DNA from 2 places in the Paenibacillus sp. GM2FR genome. Region 2 is predicted to be linked to the other one. Evidence: riboswitches for the same ligand, from Rfam matches in the RefSeq annotation. Region 2 holds a riboswitch; the other holds the start of a gene.
The links. A riboswitch is a leader RNA that binds a small molecule or an ion and turns the genes downstream of it on or off. The one in region 2 is predicted to bind cyclic di-AMP.
Positions count from the first base shown of each region.

Region 1: it holds a riboswitch for cyclic di-AMP, as region 2 does, so the genes downstream of both, PAEVO_RS32950 (C40 family peptidase) here and PAEVO_RS29250 (APC family permease) in region 2, are expected to answer to the same signal.

Region 1 is NZ_MKZM01000014.1:51,311-62,319, reverse strand. It holds gene PAEVO_RS32995 (ATP-binding protein) at 1-1,754, shown strand, start outside; gene rluF (23S rRNA pseudouridine(2604) synthase RluF) at 1,788-2,492, shown strand; gene motB (flagellar motor protein MotB) at 2,605-3,411, opposite strand; gene motA (flagellar motor stator protein MotA) at 3,395-4,195, opposite strand; gene PAEVO_RS32975 (hypothetical protein) at 4,387-4,680, shown strand; gene PAEVO_RS32970 (4a-hydroxytetrahydrobiopterin dehydratase) at 4,790-5,104, shown strand; gene PAEVO_RS32965 (c-type cytochrome) at 5,206-5,562, opposite strand; gene PAEVO_RS32960 (GNAT family N-acetyltransferase) at 5,724-6,224, opposite strand; gene PAEVO_RS32955 (C40 family peptidase) at 6,362-6,835, opposite strand; cyclic di-AMP (ydaO/yuaA leader) riboswitch at 6,841-6,980, opposite strand; gene PAEVO_RS32950 (C40 family peptidase) at 7,373-7,846, opposite strand; cyclic di-AMP (ydaO/yuaA leader) riboswitch at 7,850-7,989, opposite strand; gene PAEVO_RS32945 (hypothetical protein) at 8,338-9,165, opposite strand; gene PAEVO_RS32940 (M1 family metallopeptidase) at 9,177-11,009, opposite strand, start outside.
Region 2 is NZ_MKZM01000011.1:192,635-203,643, forward strand. It holds gene PAEVO_RS29230 (carbohydrate ABC transporter permease) at 1-142, opposite strand, end outside; gene PAEVO_RS29235 (sugar ABC transporter substrate-binding protein) at 254-1,507, opposite strand; gene PAEVO_RS29240 (MFS transporter) at 1,957-3,210, opposite strand; gene PAEVO_RS29245 (molybdopterin-containing oxidoreductase family protein) at 3,675-5,750, opposite strand; cyclic di-AMP (ydaO/yuaA leader) riboswitch at 6,235-6,430, shown strand; gene PAEVO_RS29250 (APC family permease) at 6,594-8,420, shown strand; gene PAEVO_RS29255 (formate/nitrite transporter family protein) at 8,562-9,434, opposite strand; gene PAEVO_RS29265 (MFS transporter) at 9,944-11,009, opposite strand, start outside.

The DNA of each region.
Region 1 (11,009 bases), on a different contig from region 2:
GATACTATTACGATAGCAAGCGCAATTATATCATTGATCCCTACATAAGGAATTCGAATATCAAGGACTTTGTGAAGATAACAAGCCCGGATACGGTTGTGAAGGAAACGTTGAAGTCGAATCCGCGAATATTGGAAGTAACAGGCATCAACCCTGAAACGTTTGGCAATGAATATATGAGAGAAGATGGAACGGATGACGTTCATCACAAGCTTCGCAATCGTCCCATTACATTCGGCACCTACGACTATGGAAGCCTGGACCAAGATGCGGAAGCTGTGAAGAGGGCTGTTTCTACCAGCGATAATGTGGTGTTTGTCAGTACCATCAATAATAAGAAGGTGCTAAAAAGCTTCATCCCCATCGTATCTGAAAATAAACCGACCAGTGTCATCAGTGTTGTCATGGATTATGAAGCCATCTCCTCCGTAATGAGGGAGCAGATGATCAGTCTTGTGGCCATCTCATTGGTTTTATTGGAAATCGTGATATTCGGCAGTTATATTGTTGCGGGGTATTTTACCAAGCCGATTCAGGCCATCCTGGGGACGGTAAACGATGTCTCGGATGGTCACTTTGATCGAAGGCTGGAGGTAAGCAGCCGGGACGAGCTGGGGCAGCTTGCGGGTCGAATCAATGCGATGACACGTAATCTGGGTAACTATACGAGCCAGTTGAAGCAAATGGTCGATGAGAATCAATCCGTTAAGGAATATCTGGAGTCGGTCATTAATCAGACAGCCGATGCCATTCATACAACCGATACCTATGAACGGGTTATTAGTGTGAATAAAGCGTTTGAGCAATTGTATGGTTGGAAGGCGCACGAAGTGGTTGGACGGAAGCTTGCACTTGTGCCTCCGGCCAAAGAGGAAGAAGAAAAGGAACGCATCCGCCGCCTGCGGGCCGGTGAACGGCTTCCTCCGGTGGAGACGGTCCGTCTTCGCAAAGATGGAAGCACGATCGAGGTCAGTATCAGCACCTCGCTGGTGCACGACGAGAACGGTGAGGTTACCTCCATGATTAGCGTGTCTCGGGATGTGACGGAACGCAATCGGATCGAGGAGCTGCTGCGTCGTTCGGAGAAGCTCAATACCGTTGGCCAGTTGGCTGCCGGCGTTGCTCATGAGATCCGAAATCCGCTTACGACGCTCCGTGGATTTCTGCAGCTTCAGCAGCAGACCCACAAAGTTAATCCGGACCATATTGATCTAATGCTGTCCGAGCTGGATCGAATTAACCTCATTGTCAGTGAATTTCTGATATTAGCGAAGCCGCAGGCGATTCATTTCCAAGAAAGGGATGTCCGAGTCATCATGGGAGATGTCATTTCATTCCTTGACAGCCAAGCCCATTTGTACGGTATCGAATTCAAATTGAAATTTACTGATGAACCCACGTACGTACACTGTGAGGAGAACCAGCTCAAGCAGGTGTTTATCAATTTGCTCAAAAATGCGATTGAAGCGATGCCGGATGGCGGCAGTATCTGGATTGACCTTTCAAGGCCGAAGGGCGAATGGGTACAAATCGATATTCGGGATGAAGGTCAAGGCATTCCGGAAGATCTGATGCCGCATCTTGGCGAGCCTTTTATTACAAATAAAGAGACGGGCACAGGGCTAGGATTGATGGTAAGCCAGCGTATTATTCAGGGCCACCGGGGTATGATGGAAATCGAGAGTGAAGTGGGAGTAGGAACCAAGGTGAGCATGGTTCTGCCTGCGGTTCAGCGGAATGCAATTGAGGGATAAGCAAGAAGTAGTTACAGATAAGGGGATGGCATCTTGAGAATCAATAAATTTATCAGTGAAACGGGATATTGCTCACGTCGTGAAGCGGACAAGCTGGTGGAGAGCGGGAAAGTTACCATTAATGGCGTGGTGGCAGTCCTGGGAAGCCAGGCAGAGGAAGGCGACGATGTGCGTATCCAGGGAAAGCCGCTTCAGGATAAGAAGAAGCAACATGTGTATATTGCTCTTAATAAGCCGGTCGGGATTACAAGCACCACCGAACCGCATATTAAGGGCAATATTGTAGACTTCGTAGGTCATAACGAGCGTATTTTTCCTATAGGACGATTGGATAAGGACTCCGAGGGACTGATTTTGCTGACGAATGATGGGGATATCGTCAATAAGATCCTTCGCTCCGAGGGGAAACATGAGAAAGAATACATTGTGACGGTGGATCGCCCGGTAACGGAATCCTTCCTTAGCGGGATGTCCAGCGGCGTAAAAGTTTTAGGTGAGATGACTCTGCCCTGTGAGGTCACTCGAATGTCCGAGCGTGTATTCCGAATCATTCTGACAGAGGGTAAGAATCGTCAAATCCGCAGAATGTGCAGCGCTTTTGGTTATGAGGTCCGAAAGTTACAGCGAATCCGGATTATGAATATCCGTCTTGGCAGTCAACGTATCGGCTCATGGCGCGACCTTAACGAGAAGGAGAAGGAAGAGCTTGGCCGGCTGCTGAACTACAGGCTCGAGTAGCTGACTGGAATACTCCTATTACCTTAAACAAAAACAACCGATGGGATCTGGAGACCAGATGCATCGGTTGTTTATTGTGTGTTATAGTCTGTAGGGACCGTTCCCTTTTGAGTTATTCATTCACGCTTGTAAAGGTCGCGCTATCCTGGTATTTACGTATAATGGATACCTCGACTCTGCGGTTCTTCGCTCGTCCAGCAGCGGTATTGTTATCGGCAATCGGATGGTATTCACCATAACCGATCGGCATGAACCGTTTAGGGTCCAGCTCCGAGTTGGTTAGCAAAATCTTCATGAACTGCAAGGCCCGATCCGAGCTTAAATCCCAGTTCGATGGATATCGGCTGTTCGAGATTGGCACATTATCCGTATGACCGGATACAATGATTTCATAGTCCGGGAACTTGTGAAGCATTTGCGAGATGGCCTTCGCCAGTTTACGGGCCTCCGGCTTCACAACGGCCTCACCGGAAGGGAACAGGGCGTTATCCCGTATCGTAATGACAAGCTGGGAGTGGTTCAACTTGGTGCTGAGCTCCGAGGTTAAACCGTTATTCTTAATATAATTATCGAGCTGCTTCTTCAGCTTCTCCAGATCCTGTTGCTCCTGACGCATCAGTTCTGCACGTCGTTGGTCAGGTGTTGTTGCGGGAACGGAAGGTGATGTCGCTTTATGATCCTTAATATTAGGCGGATCATCGCTGGATTCCGTTTTGCTGTAGTCCAGCACCCCGGTTCCGCCGGTAAGAGCAACGCTGAAGGCTTCGCTCATTTCTTGAAATTTGCGTGCATCCGTCGCGCTCATGGCGTACAGCACCAGGAACAGGGCCAGAAGCAAGGTCAGTAGGTCTGCGTAAGGAAGAAGCCAGGATTCGTCGGCATGCTCCTCATGCGGCTCGTGTCTAGTCTTTTTGCTCACTAGCACCAGCCTCCCTCTCGCTGAGCTCAGCCCGTTCGGACGGTGTCAGGAACACGGAGAGCTTTTGATTGATTGCAATGGTGGATACACCGGATTGAATGGACAGCAGGCCTTCTACCATCATCAGGCGGATTTCAACCTCGCGTTTGGATAGACGCTTGAGTTTATTCGCAATCGGGTGACAGATGACATAACCGGTGAAGATACCGAGCAGGGTAGCGATAAACGCAGCCCCGATGGCATGGGCGAGTTCGCCCATATCTTCCATGTGGGATAGTGCAGCGATCAAACCGATAACGGCTCCAAGTACCCCGAGGGAAGGTGCATACATACCGGCCTGGGAGAAGATCAATGAGCCGGAACGATGGCGCTCTTCGGTGGCATTAATATCTTCCATTAATACATCACGTACGAATTCCTGATCGTTGCCGTCAATGATCATGCGCATCCCATTACGCAGGAAGCTGTCATCAATCTCATCGACTTTGGTTTCCAGAGCCAGCAGTCCTTCACGGCGTGTGATCGAAGCCCATTCCATAAACAGCTTGATCATATCCGTTTTGTCCATCAGATTCTGTTTCACGAAGGTCATTTTGACCAGCTTCGGAATCTTTTTCAGCTCGACTAGCGGAAATCCGATGAATAAAGTTGCTGCCGTACCGCCAAGAATGATTAGATAGGCTGCCGGATTATACAAAGCGAGAAGGGAGGCACCTTTCAGGATCATGCCCACCAGTACCGCGACGATACCGATTATTAAGCCTATAATTGTTGAAATTTCCATACCACACCTCATCCGTGAGAAATAAAATAACGAATCCATTCGTCAGAACGGCTCTCATGGAGAACCGGGCCCCTTATGTGGGGCGTTATCCTATTTATCGTCAGGTCGGGCTTTTTTTTTTAGTTGTAATTTCCGGTATAATGGAAGGAAGGGAAACGAAGCTAAGTACGGCAAGGAAAGGAGTGATTAAGATGGGCGTTAAGCACGGAAGGGATTATGGCGAAATTCTGGCAGAACTAACCGAGGCGGTCGGGCGAATTTCCGACAGCTATGTCTTCTTTGAAATGGAAGCTGAGGATTGGGGCAATCTGGGTGAAGCCGAGCAAAATGAGGTTCATGAGGCGCTGGCAGAGGATTTGTTTTATGCGCTGGGCACAGAGCCGGTGATTAACGTTGGCAGCGGCGTGGTCATGCATGATCAGACGAACCATCGAATACATATTTTGATCGGTGAAGAAGAGTTGGCTTTTGTGGCCCTTGTGTAATCACTCCAGTTATCAACAGATACAGGGCAGAATAGAATAGATGACAGATAGCCCATATTACGTGTCAGTCGGCTTTAAGATAGGTTTTTTTCGGGGAGGAAGATAAAAGATGCTTTATACGCAGCAAGAAGTAGAGGCTCATCTGGAAAAGCTTGAGGGTTGGGAATTTGAACAAGGGAGATGGATCGTACGGAAGTATACCTTCTCCTCCTTCATGAAGGGAATCGCTTTTGTTGATGAAGTGGCAGCTATTTCGGAAGCTTTCGGACATCACCCCTACATCACCATAGATTATAAAGTCGTTACACTTCGTCTCACTTCTTGGGACGACGGTGGCATCACGGCTGTGGATATTAAGGAAGCGCAGCAGTTTAACGAAGCCTATGAGAAGAGTCGTTCGAAGGATGGCAAGGCGGCACAATAGAAGGGGAAGACGGTAAGTCCCCTCGGAGGTCCCGAATATGTAAAAACACGCTTGCCCCAGGAAGAACTCCAGGTGCAGGCGTGTTTTGCGTATAAGCTGATTTATTTTTTCTCAGCAAGGTACAGCGCGATGTTTGCGATTTCATCAGGCTTAAGTTGATCTTTAAAGGAAGGCATTCCCTTACGACCTTTGGTTACAACGTTGAAGATCGCGTCCGCATCCATGTGTCCGCCCACTTGATTCAAAGCCGGTCCAGCGCCGCCTTGAAGTTGGTCGCCGTGACAGCTAATGCAGCTTGCTTTCAGTGTAGCTTCCGCTGCGGCAGCATCGAGAGTCACTTCCGGCATGGTCGGCTTCTCTTCCTGAGCTACCTGTTCCTTACCTGGGAGCGTAAACATCAGCGCAATAGCCAACGCACATGCGACGAAGAACAATCCGCTCATGATCCATTTTTGCATCGTCATATCGTCCCTTCTATGTATACTGCACTTTTGCACTTGTCTCCATTATAAACCAACATCCATAGACAGCATAGCCAGTTGTGACAAAAAAAGCAACTATACGGCGTGGCTTCATAAAAAGTACACAAAATTGTGCTTTTTCATATAGACAAAGATTACTATTCCTCATTTGCCGGGGGCTCATACACCATACAATGGAAAAGGGCGTTACCCGTTGGCGTAAGCCGCTCGTACGTATCGGTGATGTGAAAGCCCGCCCTTTGATAAGCGCGAATCGCACGCTCATTCCAGGTCAACACCTCCAGGTCAATTTCGTCGGCAGGGCGCCTCCGCCTGGCTTCCCGGACAATCGTCTGCATAAACCGTTTACCCATTCCACGCCCGCACCAATCAGGCCGCATGCCAAGTCCGATTCGTGTAACCTCATGCATCGGAAACAGTTGGGCAAACCCCCAAAGGGCCTCCCATTCATCCAGAATCGAGATGTACTGCCTCTGGCGAATGTCCGGATCGCCAAACTCCACCTCAAGCCCTTTCATCTGCTCCCAGGGAAGAAAGCCATAGATATTATAGGGAGGAGGATAGGTCCAGGCGCATATTTCTTCCGCGTGCTCTTCACGCATGATTACAGTGTGAAATGAAATCGGTGTTGCATCCATTTGCGAAATCCTCCTATCGTATGCATGAATAATAACCATTTTACGAATATTCAAGTCACATCAAAAAGCCCGTCAAAGAGAGGTAAGGGCTCCTTTAACGGGCAAGCAGTATGTATAGGATGATTAGCCTCTATAACTTAGGATGTTTCACCGGTTGACTCTTCATACTTATCATTGCTCATAATACGCTTCGCACCCACGTATCGCTGATCATAGTACTCCTCTGAAAGGCGGTTAATTACCACGCCGCGGTTGGAGGAGGCATGGGCAAATTTGTCATCGCCGACATAAATGCCGACGTGGGAGATGCCCTGGCCCGATGTGTTGAAAAACACTAAATCGCCAGCGCGCAGCTCCTTACGGGATACACTTGTCCCCATGTCGAATTGAGAGCCGGATTGATGCGGTAGCTTCAGACCGAGTTTAGCATATACATACATGGTGAAGCCGGAACAGTCAAATCCGCTCGTGGTCGTGCCGCCGTAGCTGTATTTTGTACCTAGCACCTTATCGATTTCGTGATCCAGCGCACGATCCGCAAACACGCTGCCAACGCCCAAAGTGAACAACAGCGTGATACTCAGGGCTGCTGTCGATAATGTTTTCTTCAGCATGGAAAGCTCCTTTTCGTTGCCTGCGAGGTTAGCTTGAGGGTTCGGTTGAAGGTTCCCTATGATCTCTTGACGGCAAGATCAATTCACCCGTGGGTTGGTTCCCCCGCTTCCCGTTCGGCCGGGAATTCGGCATAGCAATCTATGATTAAAGCACTTACATTAATGACAAAGTTGTTACTGCGTCCATTCTATCAGACAGCAAGCGAGATTGGCAATTATTTCTTGGTGAATTTCGCTATTTTTCAATAGCATTAGCCGTCGAAGCATCGGATAAAATCAATATTTTTCCAAAATGGGTGTTTAATGAAGGGAGAGAAGGGTATATAAAGGGTAGAAGATGTGAAGACATGGCGAAGTGAAGTGAACTTGTAGAATAAATTTCATTTTTTTTCGAAAAGCGGGAACTTTTCCGTTGTCCTGAACGTTATAAAGGTATAGACAGAATAAACAAAAGAAAAAAGCCGCTGGATGAGATCGGCACAATCTCATAAGCCCAGGGCTTTCTTGTAAGAGTAAATCAATAAAGTTCCAACATTAATTGTAGTTCACAGCTACAGATTTGTACGTATTTTGACTCATAATTCTCTTAGCGCCTACATATCGGTTGGCATAATAGCTCTGGCTTAGCGGACTGATAATGACACCACGCGAAGATGAGGAATGAGCGAATTTGCCGCTCCCAACATATATACCCACATGAGATACACCTCTACCGGATGTGTTGAAGAACACGAGATCGCCAGCTTTCAGGTTGCTCTTGGATACTGCCGTACCTACTTTGTATTGAGCTGCAGATGTACGCGGCAGGCTAAGGCCAAGCTTCTTGTAAACATAGCTGGTGAATCCGGAGCAGTCAAAACCATTCGTTGTGGTTCCGCCTGTTTTATAAGAGACACCAATGGCTGGTTTGATTGCAGTATTTAATTTGGAATCGGCGAAAGCGCTTCCGGTCCCTAATGTGAGTGCGAGTGCGAGGCCTAGAGAAACAGCCGTTAACTTCTTTTTCAAAACAAAAGCTCCTTCCATTGCCTGCGAGGTTAGCTTAAGGGTTCGGTTGAAGGTCCCCTATGATCCCTCTCTTGCGAGATCAATTCACCCAAAACGGATCCCCCGCTTCCCATATCGTTATGGGAATTCGGCTCCTTAAAATGTTGATGAACCCATTCATTGACGTCTGACGTTCCAACATAGATAACGAATTTACATCGTTCCAACAAAAAGTTACAGTAAAGATGACAAAGTTGTTACTAACATATTCGTTATTTTAGCAGAGTATTAACAATTTGGCAAACGAGGAAAGATCATTTTTAAACAAAAAAACCTGTCCCCATCTTGGGGAAACAGGTTTTTTTGTAATTTGGCGCTCAGAAATTTGTAATATAGAGGATAAATGAACTCTTATTCTTTGTAAAATCAAGACCCGGATAGAAACGTGTCACTTCGGATTACAGCTTATTCGCGAGCATGTTTCATCATTTCAGGGTAACGAATTGTAACGATTAAGGATGCGATGAGGAGGAATCTCTCCACAAATGATATTGAGCGGAAATTACCCAAATTTGGAAAAGTCCATTCAGAAAATAAGAGGCCTGCTGAATAATTAAGCCGATCAACCCGGCCCAGAAGAGCGAAGCCGAGCTCAGGAGCAACAGAATGACACAGGCGGATCCGCCGATGGTGATGGATAACAGCACTGCCGTGCCCAAGCGGCGGAAGAGCGCATGGAGAGAGCTGATCATACCAAAGTCTCCCGTGCGCCCGAACTGCATATAGAGCAATAACAGGCGGATTAGATAGGCGTACAAGAACCAGCCAACGGCATACGGCAGTGCATGAAGGAGCAGAACAGGCTCCTGAATCCCATTTAGCAGAATCGGAAGAATTTTGGGCAGAAGCCAGTAACCGGGCACAAAGGTGAGAATAAGCTCAATCAGATAGAATAGCGTTACAGGTTTCCACAGTTTGCGCATGCCAGTGAAGAAGAATAAACCACGCTCGCCCTTGGCTTCCTGGTGAAGGTTGTAGAAGATGCCGGCCCGAATGAGCGGGGTGAGAACCATCCGGATCAGGAGCAAACCGGCCAGAAGCCATCCGTAGGTGTGGACCGTGCTGCTCAGGGTTAGGCTCATCTCGCCCTCATAGAAGAATAACAGACGGCTGAGCTCGTTAGGGGCAGAATCCGGATATCGCATCAGAAGGGGAACGACTGCCGATTTTACGAGTCGGTACAGGCAGTATCCCCACAGCAAACGGTATAAGAAGAGCAGAATCGAGACGTATAGCTGGTCTTTAACACTGGTCCACCCTTGGCCTGCGTAACTTTTCATGTGCTCCCCCCTCACCATGACAGGCTGCCGAACAGCGTCTCCACAAGCTTGGTAATACTGAGATTCCAGCGTGTAACCACCTTCGGATCCATTCCTGCCTTCATATAGTTATTGATGTGTTTGTTCTCCAGGACGATGGAGTATTTGGGATCAACCATGGCCCAGGCGAGCGGAGTGCTGTACTCCAGGGTGTAAGTAACTTTGCCGTCCTTGCCGCTCCAGGTCCGCTCCACCGTTTTGCCATCCTCAAAGGCGAACACGATCGGCACATTGGTTATATCCCCGTCCTTGCTCGTAATCTTGACCGTAGACTCATAACGAGGATGTTCCGCCGTGCCTTTATTTTTGGTTTTGATCACGTCGATGGCGACATCCGCCATCTGGCTTCCATATACATATTGGTCAAAATACGGCTGCCAGGACGTTTTGCTTACTTGCTCTACAACTTTCTGGAAGTCGGACGTGGTCGGATGCTTGAACCGGTATTTCTGGGCATACGTATGAAGAATCTTCTCCATCATCTGCGGACCGACCTGCCGTTCGATGCCTTGCAGCACCAGCTTGCCCCTCGTGTAAACATTCAGTGCGTAGTTTTCGTGGGAGCTGTATTTCCAGGATTCCATCTTCAGCGGTGCAGGGGAAGTAATGGATGCTCCCTGAGCTGCCGTATTGGAGGTAATACCGTATTCTTTTTCCATCACTCGTTCTTCAGCATAGGTTGCAAAGGCCTCGTCCAGCCACGCTTCCTCAAATTCATTACTTGCGATCATTCCGTAAAAATATTGATGGGCGATCTCATGAATGACGGTCCGCTCCAGCTCATATCCCGGCGAATCGTTTTTGGCACCGAAGGCCGTGACCAGCGTCGGGTATTCCATGCCGCCTGCCCCGTTGCCCGATTCCGGCGGAACGACGATGGACAACGTGGAATACGGATAGGTTCCGTACCATTTTCCAAACGAAGCGAGTGCCGACTTGGCGGCATCAAAGTAACGCTCCTTTAAGTCTTTATGGGCCGGATCGAGATACAGCTTGATGCGGACCCCCGGTACGCCTGGTGCGGAGAATGCTTCTTCTGCCGTGACAAAGTTTGGCGATGCCGACCAGGCAAAATCATGCACATCATCCGCATAGAATTGATAAATTTTTTCCCCGTTTGATTTTTGGGCAGGCTTGGTAGGGAATCCGGTCGCCGCGACAATGTAATTTTCGGGCACTCGGATGCGAACGCTGTAGATGCCGAAGTTCGAATAGAATTCGGAGTTGCCATGGTATTGATGAAGATTCCAGCCTTCCTCTGTTCTTCCGCGAAGACCAGCGGGTTCATAGACCGAAAGTTTAGGAAACCATTGGCCGGCCATAATAAAATTCTCGGTGGTTCCCATGCGAGCAAATATTTTGGGAAGTTCGACCTCGAACTCCAAGTGAATGGTAACACTCTCCCCGCTCTTGATGGGTTTAGGCAGCCGGAGCTTGGCAAGGCTGTGATCCTTGATGTTGCCGTCATCCGGTTGAACAAATTGAAGGCGATGGGTCAGGGCCAGTCCTTCGGTTGTTTTCACGCTGGTAATGGCCATGGAGCCGTATCCGTCGTCTGGCATGGGATCGGAACGAAGCCTGCCGCCCGATTCCTTCATAAAGGTCGTGTCATTGGAAGCAAATGCATTGGGATACAGATGAAAGTACAGCTCGTTTACGCTTTTTTTGCCTGGATGAGTCCAAGTGAGTGTCTGTTTGCCCTTAAGCTTGTTCTCCTCAGGCTCGTACCGAACATCCATATGATATTCCACCAGCCGGTCGCTTAAGGCCGGAGCGGGAATATTAGGCTGCACCTTAGGCGGTGA
Region 2 (11,009 bases):
GGTCAATATCCGTGAAGCTGATGACAAGCGCAATGATGATCGGAATGATTGAAAACGTCAGAAGCAGGACCAGTGCGGGCGCAATAAACATATAAGGATACTTATATTGGTTAAAGCGCTTGATAAAGTTCTGCAATGTCATTCACCTCCTGCAAGTGTGGGTTTCCTCAATTAGAGAATAACGCTCTTTGGAAGCAGTCAGGCTTGTTTCATCCTTCGGAGAAACAAGCCGGGCTGCGTTAAGACGCACTCTTTATTTTTTGTTTAGAATTTCAGTAGCTTTCTGATTCAACAGATCCATTTCTGCTTTGATGTCAGCTCCGCCAAAGGTAATTTTCTCAAATGCCGCAATGGCTTCTTGGGAGATAGCATCCCACTCCTTAATGAACGGAACAGGCTTAGCGCTTTCGAGCTGTTTTCCGAAGGTAGCAAAAATCGGATCTTCAAAGCGTTGGTCTTCCCATGCACTCTTAACAGCAGGCAGGTTTTTGGCCACATCATAGTTGGTCAGCTGCGATTCTTTTTCACTCATGAAGGATATGAATTTAACGGCTTCATCTGCATTTTCGGTTGTGTTGAATACCGACATGTTCGCTCCGCCGAGGAACGATGCATTGTTTTCTTTAGCTGGAAGTGTCGTCGTAGCCCATTTGCCTTCAATCTCAGGCGCTTTGTCTTTAACGCCCTGAATCATCCAAGGACCGCTGATAAACATCGGGAATTGCCCGTCTTTAAATGCGGCAAACAGATCCAAATCGCTGGCAAGCGGCGTCATACCCGTATCGTAGAAGCTCTTCAGGTATTCCATGGCTCCCATGAATTCCGGCTCGTTAAAATGCGGGGTCCGGTTCTCATCGATCATATCGCTTCCATTCTGCCAAGCAAACATGGACAGATAGTTCATGTCTTTAGCATCAACGGTAATAGCGTAATTGCCGTCTCCTCTAGCTGCCAGTTTCTTGCCGGCATCCTTCATTTCATCCCAAGTCTTAGGACCTTCCGGATAGCCTACTTCAGCCAAAATGTCCGTACGGTAGAACAGTACGCGCGTTTCCACATACCATGGGATGCTGACAACCTTGTCATCATAACTCATGGTTTGCACAGCACCGTCAAAATAATTTTCCTGCTTCAAGTTTGGATACTGTTCAAGATACGGCGTCAGATCGAGCAAAGCTCCAGCCTGAGCAAATTCTGGAATCCAGGTTGTTCCCATCTGCACGACGTCCGGGCCGCTTTTGGATGCAACCGCTGTAAGCAGCTTGTCATGGGCACTGCCCCAAGGAATCAATTGAACGCTTACCTTAACGCCTGGATTCTTCTCTTCATATTGCTTAATCAAGGTTTCGTCAGATGTGTCACCCATCAGCCAAACTTTTAGTTCCTTCTTGCCTCCGCCGCCTTCGCTACCTCCGTCTGCTTTCTCAGACCCGCCCGAGCATCCGGCTAATACGACGGAGAACACCAGCAATGCTGCCAACGTCCACAATATTGATTTTTTTCTCATTCTACATTCACCCCGTTTTTAATGTTTACCACCATGCGAAACGTAATACAAAACCGAATTGAAAGCACTTACTTCGAAACGTTTCGATTTTATTCGAAAAAATAAAGACGCCGGATAAAGGTTGTTTCTATAATCCTACTGTCTCTTCATTCCCCCTATAAAGCACCTTTCCATGGTCATCCTAGGGATAAACATGCTCTTGTGTATTCATAATAAAAAAATTGCTTGCTTGATATCTTCAAAAAACGCATTCTGTTTTGAAACGTTTCGACAAGTTCATTATAGCTCCCTCTGAGAGCGATTTCAATATCCTTTTTATTTTTTTTGTAAGGCGTTTCTTTGACAAGGGGTGTAAGGCTTGAACCGCGGACAAAAAAGCAGCAAGCTCCGAAGTAGGCCTGCTGCTTCATCCTATATCCTGGAATTATTTCAGCTTTTAAAAACTTGGGCTAGGCGTTAAGGTGACCTGCATTCTTGTCATGACCGTCATGATGCAGCGGGATGTGCTTACTAAGCCGGGCATGTACCGCAAATGACAGAAATGACAACACGGCAACACCTGCAGCCAACCATGCCACCGGCGTCAACCCGCCGCCGTCATACATCGTTCCCATCGCATATGGCCCAATCACCCGGCCCGCGGCACCCAAGCCGCCTGTCACGCCGATATAGAACGGAGCGGCTTGCCCTGCGCGATCCGAGATAAAAGCCGGGATCGCAGGCGAAATCAACATCTCGCCCAATGTGGCCAGCACCATTGCGAGGATCATGCCTGGATAACTGTGCACCGTCACGATGACAACATAAGCTGCCAGATAGAACAAAGCGCTTGCCGTCATCTGACTGCTCTCTGTACGGGCCGCCCAGCGCTTAATGGCATTCGTGACCGGCTGCGCGGCAAAAATCAAGATCCCGTTCAGCGTCCATAAATAACCGTATGCCGTCTTGGACATTCCCTCCGAGATGATAAATGGAGACACCCCTGTGTTCCAGATGGAATTACCAAACCACAGGAAGAGCGAACCCAATCCCATAAAGAGATAGATTCGGGTGTTCCCGAGCAATGCCCAAGCCCCGGGGCCCGCCGGCAGCGGACTCTTAGGCTGCGGATGATGGGCTTCTTGCGATACGCCCGTTCCCCCCAGCTTCGTCAAGTAGGACAGGAAGAAAATCGCAAATCCGAAGGACGTGACACCGTTTAAGATAAAACTTAAATGATAGGATATCTCCGCCAGGAAACCGCTCATGGCCGTTCCCAAGGCTACGCCGATATTATTGGCGACATAGATGACATTAAACAGTTCTCCCCGCCGATCGGCAAACCGGAAGCCGATAAATGCCTGAATGGCCGGCATCGATACCGCGTTACAGAATCCGATGAAACCCATCATCGCGATGAACAAACCCCAAAGTCCATTGATGAACGGAAGGGTGAACAACCCGAGGGCATTCAGCAGCAGCGAGCCCACAATGAGCTTTTTCACCCCGACCCGGTGATACAGAGCGCCGCCAAGGAGTTGACCGGCGATCCCCCCCATCGACTGAATCAGAATGACAAAGCCTGCATCCTTCATGCTGCGTCCCAGTTCATCGAATACATACATCGTTGTCAGCGGCCACATCAAGGACCCGCCTGCAGAGGCAACGAGACTTGCAACAAGAAAACCTTTTACTTCCTTAGGGTACTGCTCCAACCATTTCATGTTTATTATCTCCCAGCAGCCTCGTTAGCAGTATATTTACGCATATAACCTAAAATAGCCCCACAAAGTGGAGCCTACGCTCCGATGCTTATTCCAAATACTTTGCGGGGACCCCAAAAAACTTTATAAATTCTAATATGTTAAAAAAAAGCCCATGCGGGCTTTTTCTAATTCTTCTTGAATAAAGAGGCGAACGCCATCTTTTTGATGCTCCAATAATTCTGTAAGAATGAACATTGCTTGTCATTTCTTATCGCCCAAATCCTAGTATCGCTTGATAGATCCATTGTTAGCAAGCACACTCATTGACGCTTTACCATAACAGCGAATGCCGGGCCGCTGCTGCCATATCGGCCCTTCTCTAACGAATCTCGGGCGCTCACTCCATTTGCCGGCTGCAAGCAACGAGCCCCTTCTTTTAAACACATTCGGAAGAAGGGCAGCTCGTCGAGGTATATCAAGCATTAATGTCGCTTCACCTCTACCACCGTTGAGAAGAAGGTAGCGCCTTCGCCCATATCCGACAACCTGTCGGGCGTAAGGGTATTGGCGCGCTGCTTCCTGCCTTCCCCTTCCCACCACAAGCCTTGGCTGACCACGGTGCCAGGCAGCATTTTATCCGTCACCTTGGCCCGGACTTCGTAAGTACCGCGGTCGTTATACACCGTAACCATGTCGCCGTCCTCTACACCGCGTTCCTCTGCATCCTCCGGATGGATCTGCAAGGCAGGCTCCTTCTCCAGCTTCTGGTGCTTATCCACATTCGCAAAGGTCGAATTCAGGAAGTTGTGGTTCGGCGGCGAAATGAACATGAGCGGGTATTTGTGCCCGCGACCGCGCCTTACGCCGTCATATCCTTCCTTCAAAGGCACGTAGGTTGGAAGAGGCGGAAGACCTGCTTGCTCCAACTGCGCGGAGTAAAGCTCAATCCGGCCCGATGGCGTCGGCAAACGATCCAGATATGCTTCAAGCGGTGTCATGTCAAGCTTCACATGGCGGTGTTCCTTTAGCTTGTCCAGCGTGACGCCGTTCAGATAAGGGTTGTCCGGGAAGTCGAGCGCTCTTGCCATCATCTCCTCTTCCGTCTCGCGGAAGGCAGTGTCGGTGAAACCCATGGCCCGGCCCAGCAAGGAGAACAGCTCCACGTTGCTCTTGCTCTCCCCGAGCGCCGGAATGACCGGCTCCTGCAGCTGGATGTACTGATGCCAGTAAGAAGCGAACAGATCCGTATTCTCAAATGAGGAGGTTGCCGGAAGCACGATATCCGCATACTTGGCTGTATCCGTCATGAACAGATCATGTACGACGGTAAACAGATCCTCCCTTGCAAACCCTTCGCGTACCCGCCCGGTGTCAGGAGCGACCACCAGCGGATTGCTGCAATAGACAAAAACCGACTTAATCGGCTGTTCGGTCATGGCAAGCGCCTCGCCGATCCGGTTCATGTTAATGGTCCGGGCATTCGGATTCGGCCGGAGATCCGGACGCTCCAATGCATCGCTATCCATGCTGTTGTAGCCGCCATTCGACTTGGCAGCCCCTCCGCCCCGCTTCAGCCATTGTCCGGTCAACGCGGGAAGCGCAGCGATGCTGCGCACCGTCAAGCCGCCATTGTCGTGATGCTGAAGACCGTTACCGATATGAATATAGGAAGTATCCGCCCGACCGTACAGTTCGGCCAGCTTCTCGATATCCCCTGCTGGGATGCCGGTAATGGAGGATACATGCTCCGGCGTATAGTCTTTGACATGCTCACGCAAGGCTTCATGCCCGTGCGTATACTGCCGGAGGAACTCCTCGTTCACCATCCCGTCACGGAACATGATGTGCATGAGACCGACGGCAAGTGCCGCATCCGTGCCCGGAAACAGCGGAATGAACCAATCCGCCCATTGCCCCGTTTGGTTCTTATGAACATCGATCACAACGACCTTGGCACCGGCCTTGCGCGCTTTCTCCGCCAGCACGACCTGGTGCATATTGGTGCTGACGATGTTGCCGCCCCAGACGATGATGACATCGGCATGAACGGTATCCTCCGGGACGGTTCCTCCATTAAACCCCATGACGGATTTCCAACCCTCATTGCCTGCGGAATTGCAGATCGACTGCTTCAGGCGGCTGGCGCCCAGCCTGTTGAAGAATCTCCGATCCATGCCGTCCACGCTCAATATCCCCATGTTGCCGTAGAAGCTGTAAGGCAGGATGCTCTCAGAGCCATGCTCCTCGATCAGCTTCTTGTAGCGCCCGGTAATCTCTTGAATCGCTTCATCCCAGCTGATTCGCTCGAAAGCCCCCTCGCCCTTGGGCCCTACCCTCCGCAGCGGATAAAGCACGCGCTCCGGATGATACACCCGATGTGCCATATTGCGGACTTTATTACAGATGGCTCCCTGCGTAATCGGATGATCCGGATTGCCGGTAACCTTCACGATTTTTCCGTTCTCTTTATGCAGCAGCAGGCCGCAAGTATCGGGACAATCCAACGGACATACCGCCGGAAACACGCCATTTTCCTGATGTATCATCGCTTGAGTCATTTCGTTCATTCCCCCTTGTACACGCTGAATCATATCCCCTTATCTTAAAAGAAAATCAGGGCTCCAGTAAAGTCTTACATTTTTTTCTGCAGCGGGTGATTCACTCTACTTCACTCCGGGTATATTCCTATCAAGAGCAACGAAGAGGAACCCAGACCCTTTCTCTTCCTTGCCGAATCATGGACCACTCCCAAAAAATTCGCCATGCCAATGTCTCCTCCCCCGAGACCGGCATGGCGAATTTGTTTGAATTGGCGTTCTATCGCATCACATTCGAGCTACCTGCAACTTACATATCATAGAAAGTCATGATTTCTGTAGCAAACCTGCAAAAAACAAAGCCTGTCAAAGCCACATAATTATGTAAGCGCTTATCTGTCATTTTTTATAAATAATTCTGCTTAATTTTTCGTTGGAGGGTGTTTTACAAAAGATTTGAGCAGGCGTAATATACTATTCAGCTTCGATATCATTCTTCATATTCACATGATATTCGCTTAATTTCCAATTTGGAAAGCGGGGGAACCACACGTATGGATGGATACCTATAGGATCTGTCAACCATACTATGGGGTGAATCCTGATGCAGCGCGAACGTACGCCGCGACTATTATCAGGTAGGGCGACTCTCACCGCCCGAATCCGACAGCTAACCTCGTCAGCGTTGATTGGGAGGGTTGTGAACTTGTGATCAAACACAGGGTTCTAACCTGTGTTTTTTGTTTGCCAAAATCCAGCATAGGAATGGTGACCGTTCGTATGTCCAGCCTATGAAACACACCGATTGAAGTCCATTCAGTCAGCTTCCATCATGAACGTAATCTTAATCGGCGGTGAAAAACCATGTTATCTTCAATCAAGCGATTCCTCATTGGAAGACCGCTTAAATCAACGGAATTGGGCGAGCAAAAGCTGAACAAAACCAAAGCGCTGGCCATCCTTTCATCCGACGCCTTGTCGTCCGTGGCTTATGGACCTGAACAAATTCTGATCGTCTTGATGACCGTTGGCGCAGCTGCCTATTGGTATTCCATACCGATTGCCGTCGGGGTCCTGGTCTTATTGCTGGCACTTATCCTATCGTACAGACAGATTATTTTCTCATATCCGCATGGCGGCGGAGCCTACGTGGTTTCCAAACGAAATTTAGGCATGTATCCGGGACTGGTTGCCGGCGGCTCCCTGCTGGTCGACTATATCCTGACGGTTGCGGTCAGCGTATCGGCGGGGACGGACGCGATCACGTCGGCTTTTCCGGAATTGCACGCCTATAATCTGCCCATCTCCATCGTGTTCGTTCTGTGTTTGACCGTACTCAATTTAAGAGGGGTTACGGAGTCGGCCTCCATATTGGCCTATCCGGTTTACTTGTTTGTACTCGCGTTGTTTATCCTGATTGGCGTCGGAGTATTCAACATTGCTACAGGCCATGCATCTCCGGATCTGCATACGCCGATCGGCACGCCTGTCGCCGGGCTAAGCTTATTCCTGCTCCTGCGGGCATTCGCCTCGGGCAGCTCTGCCCTGACCGGCGTTGAGGCCATTTCCAACGCCATCCCGAATTTCAAAGATCCTGCTCCGAATAATGCGGCCAAAACCTTGGTGGCGATGGGATCCTTGCTGGCCCTGTTATTTTCGGGCATCGTATTCCTGGCCTATTACTATGGGGTTAGCCCCAGCGAGCAAGTCACTGTCGTTTCCCAGATTGCCGAGCATACCTTCGGACGAAACTTTCTGTATTACTTCATCCAAGGAACAACGGCCCTCATTCTGATTCTGGCCGCCAACACGGGATATTCCGCTTTCCCGCTGCTTGCCGTAAATCTGGCGAAGGATAAATTCATTCCCCGAATGTTCACCGTCCGGGGAGACCGTCTGGGATATTCAAACGGAATCATCATACTGGGTTTTCTCTCGATTCTGTTGCTGCTCGCTTTCGAAGGCAAAACCGAGCATCTGATTCCGCTGTATGCCGTCGGCGTGTTTATCCCTTTTACCCTCTCCCAAACGGGGATGATGGTGAAGTGGATTCGGGAAAAGCCCGAAGGATGGATTGTCAAACTGATCATAAATACCACCGGCGCATGCATCAGCTTTATCGTGACGATGATTTTCTTTTTCACGAAATTCGCCCAAGTGTGGACCGTCTTGATTTTCCTGCCGCTGATCATTTGGATCTTCACCCGAATCCATAAACATTACGAGGCCGTAGCAGACCAGCTGCGAATTACGACCTGTGAGCCTGTTAAGCCGATTGAGGGAAATGTTATTATTCTGCCTGTGGCGGGAATCACCCATGTGGTGGAGAACTCGCTGAATTATGCCAAATCGCTGGGAGCAGGCCAAATTATCGCGGTGTACGTGCCGTTCGAACGGGAGGACGAGGCGGCCTTCCAGGAAAAATGGAAGAAATGGCAGCCGGACATCCGGCTGGTGACCCTGCATTCGCCTTATCGGAGCATCATTCAGCCGCTGACCAAATTCATCGATACCGTGCAGCGGAAGGCTAGCGAATCCGACTACCAGGTTACCGTTGTCATCCCGCAGTTCATCCCCAAGAAGGGCTGGCATAACTTCCTGCACAATCAGTCCAGCTTGCTCATTCGCGCACATTTACTCTATCGGAGAGATGTGATTATCACCACGGTACCTTACCATTTAAAAAAATAGCGGGTTTATTCCTTCTGCGACTTATACAAGGAATCCACTCGCCAACAACGTTAAAAAAGCTGCGATCATCCGATCCCTATCCTTAAGGGTGCGTGACGATCTCAGCTTTTTTCCTCCACCTTGGCTTACCAGGCTTCGGTATTACGAAACATTCTGCGCGGAGTGAACCTGTTGAGCAGTACCGGTAGCCGGCGCAGACGGCAGCGCCTTATCTTGTTCGCCGCGAGGGATGACCTCAGCTTTATCATCCTTCTTCAAATACACGGACCCGTAGGCAGCTCCCACAAACAGCGCACCTCCGACAAAATTGCCCAGCCAAACCGGAATGAAGTTTACCAGATAATCACCCCAGCTGTAATATCCCTCAAATATCGCTGCCGGAATGAGGAACATGTTGGCCACCACGTGCTGAAAGCCGATGGCTACAAACGCCATCGTTGGAAACCAGATTCCGAGAATTTTGCCGCTCATCTGGTCGGATCCGTAGGACAGCCACACGGCGAGCGCTACGAGCCAGTTACAACCGATGCCCGACAAGAATGCTTGCAGGAAGCTGTCGTCGAGCTTATGACCCGCCATATCCACCAGCTTCTCCAAATAAACGCCGCTGCCCGTCAGACCGGTCACATGGCCGAAGAAATAAGCGACGAACAGTGCCCCTGCCATATTGCTTATCGTGACAAGAGCTAAATTCCGCATCATGTCCTTCGTGGAAATCCGCTTCTTGAATCTGGCCAGGGACACGGCCATCATGTTGCCCGTCAGCAGCTCTCCGCCCGCTAGCAATACAAGAATCAGTCCGACAGGGAATATCGCCGCGCCTATAAAACCGGCAATGCCTCCCCAAGCCTCAGACGCTCCGGCAATCACGCGAATATCCAGCAAAAAGCCGAGCGCGATAAAAGCCCCCGCCAAAAATCCTAATATCATAACGTTCATGACGGAGTTATGCGCTTTTTTCACCCCGTTCTCCACGGTGATCTCCGCAATGCGATCAGGTTTGTAATAGGCCATGGCCGCTCCCCCATTTCTCCCGCATTCCGTCCTGAAATCTCTCGAATGCAGCGTCTGATGTTTCTGTTACAGTTACAGTTACAGTTACAGTTACAGTTACAGTTACAGTTACAGTTACAGTTACAGTTACAGTTACAGTTACAGTTACAGTTACAGTTACAGTTACCCATATTGTACCGCAGCCTCCAAAACAAGAACGTGAATTATATCACGAACGTATGCATCAGGAGTGGACATCCTTGTGTCCTGGCTCCTCTTGATCATCTTTGAGTGTACTGTGGTCATTTAACTTCATATGGATAATATAATCACAGTACCTTGTCCAAGGGTGAATCTTGGGGTCCTCTAGAGGACCCCGATCATTCGTCCGATCCGAGCGAGCGGTACATGTAAAATAGCGGTGTCGGAGATGATCCCGACACCGCTTGGTTTATTGCTTATACCAACCACCATGCTCAAAACCTGCAAGCCTTCGCCTGTTTACCACCATTACATTCTAACCTGCAAGCCTATGCCTTGGCGGCAGTCTCTACGGTTACAGGCGTTTCCTTTTCCTGAACCGGAACGTTCGAGATCGGAAGTTTCATGCTAATGAAGGACGACAGCAGGAAGAGCGCACCTGCCGTGAAATACACGACCACAATGGAGGTTGTCGACATATACCATCCTGTAAACCCGGAGCCGATGAGCAGCATGCCGGTAAAAACCGGCGTCATCACGCCGTTCAGCCGGCCGATAAATTTCTCTTCCACCTGCTGCATCATCACGGCCATCAATACCGTCTGCGCCATCGCCATCAGCACCCCGGTTACGAAACGCATCGTGCCGGTCAGGATCGGCCACTGGGACAGCACCTCGACAAAGGTTGAGAGTCCAAGGAAGGCAAGGCCGGCGAACAGCAAGTAGGAGCCTTTCACTCTCCCTGCAATCACGGCGGCCAGCACGCCGCCAATCAACATGCCCAGACCCTCTAACGCGGTGAACCACTGAACGCTGGACATTGCCAGCTGTAGACGCTCCGTGATGACAAAGATATCGAGCGGCTGAACAAGTCCGCTGCCGAGCGCCATTAAAACGTAAACCACCAGCAGCACCTTCAGCAGCCGACTGGAGCCGATGTAAGTGAAGCCTGCCTTCATGTCCTTCATAAAAGAACCGGTCGATTCCGAATTCTTAGCGGGTTCATCCACACTGGAAGGGAGAAACGCCAGCACGATCGCCGAAGCTCCGAATAGAACCAACAAGCTGATTAACGAGGCCTGCAATCCAAAAGCTTGATAGATCGTCGTGCCGACCATCGGTCCCAAAATGATGAACAGCGACATCGAGGTCTGGGACAAAGCCGTGGCCGCGGGCACATGCTCATCCGGCAAGCAGCGCTTGATGATCTTCATGGACGAAGGCTGCGAGAATTGGGATACAACGGCCGAGACCAGGGTCACCGTAAACACGGCCTGCCAATATCCTGCATACACAACAAACAGGATAAGCAGTATGGATAAAAAGCTTAGAATGTCTCCCCAAATCATCGTTCGCTTGGGACGCCAGCGGTCTGCCAGCACGCCGCCAATCATG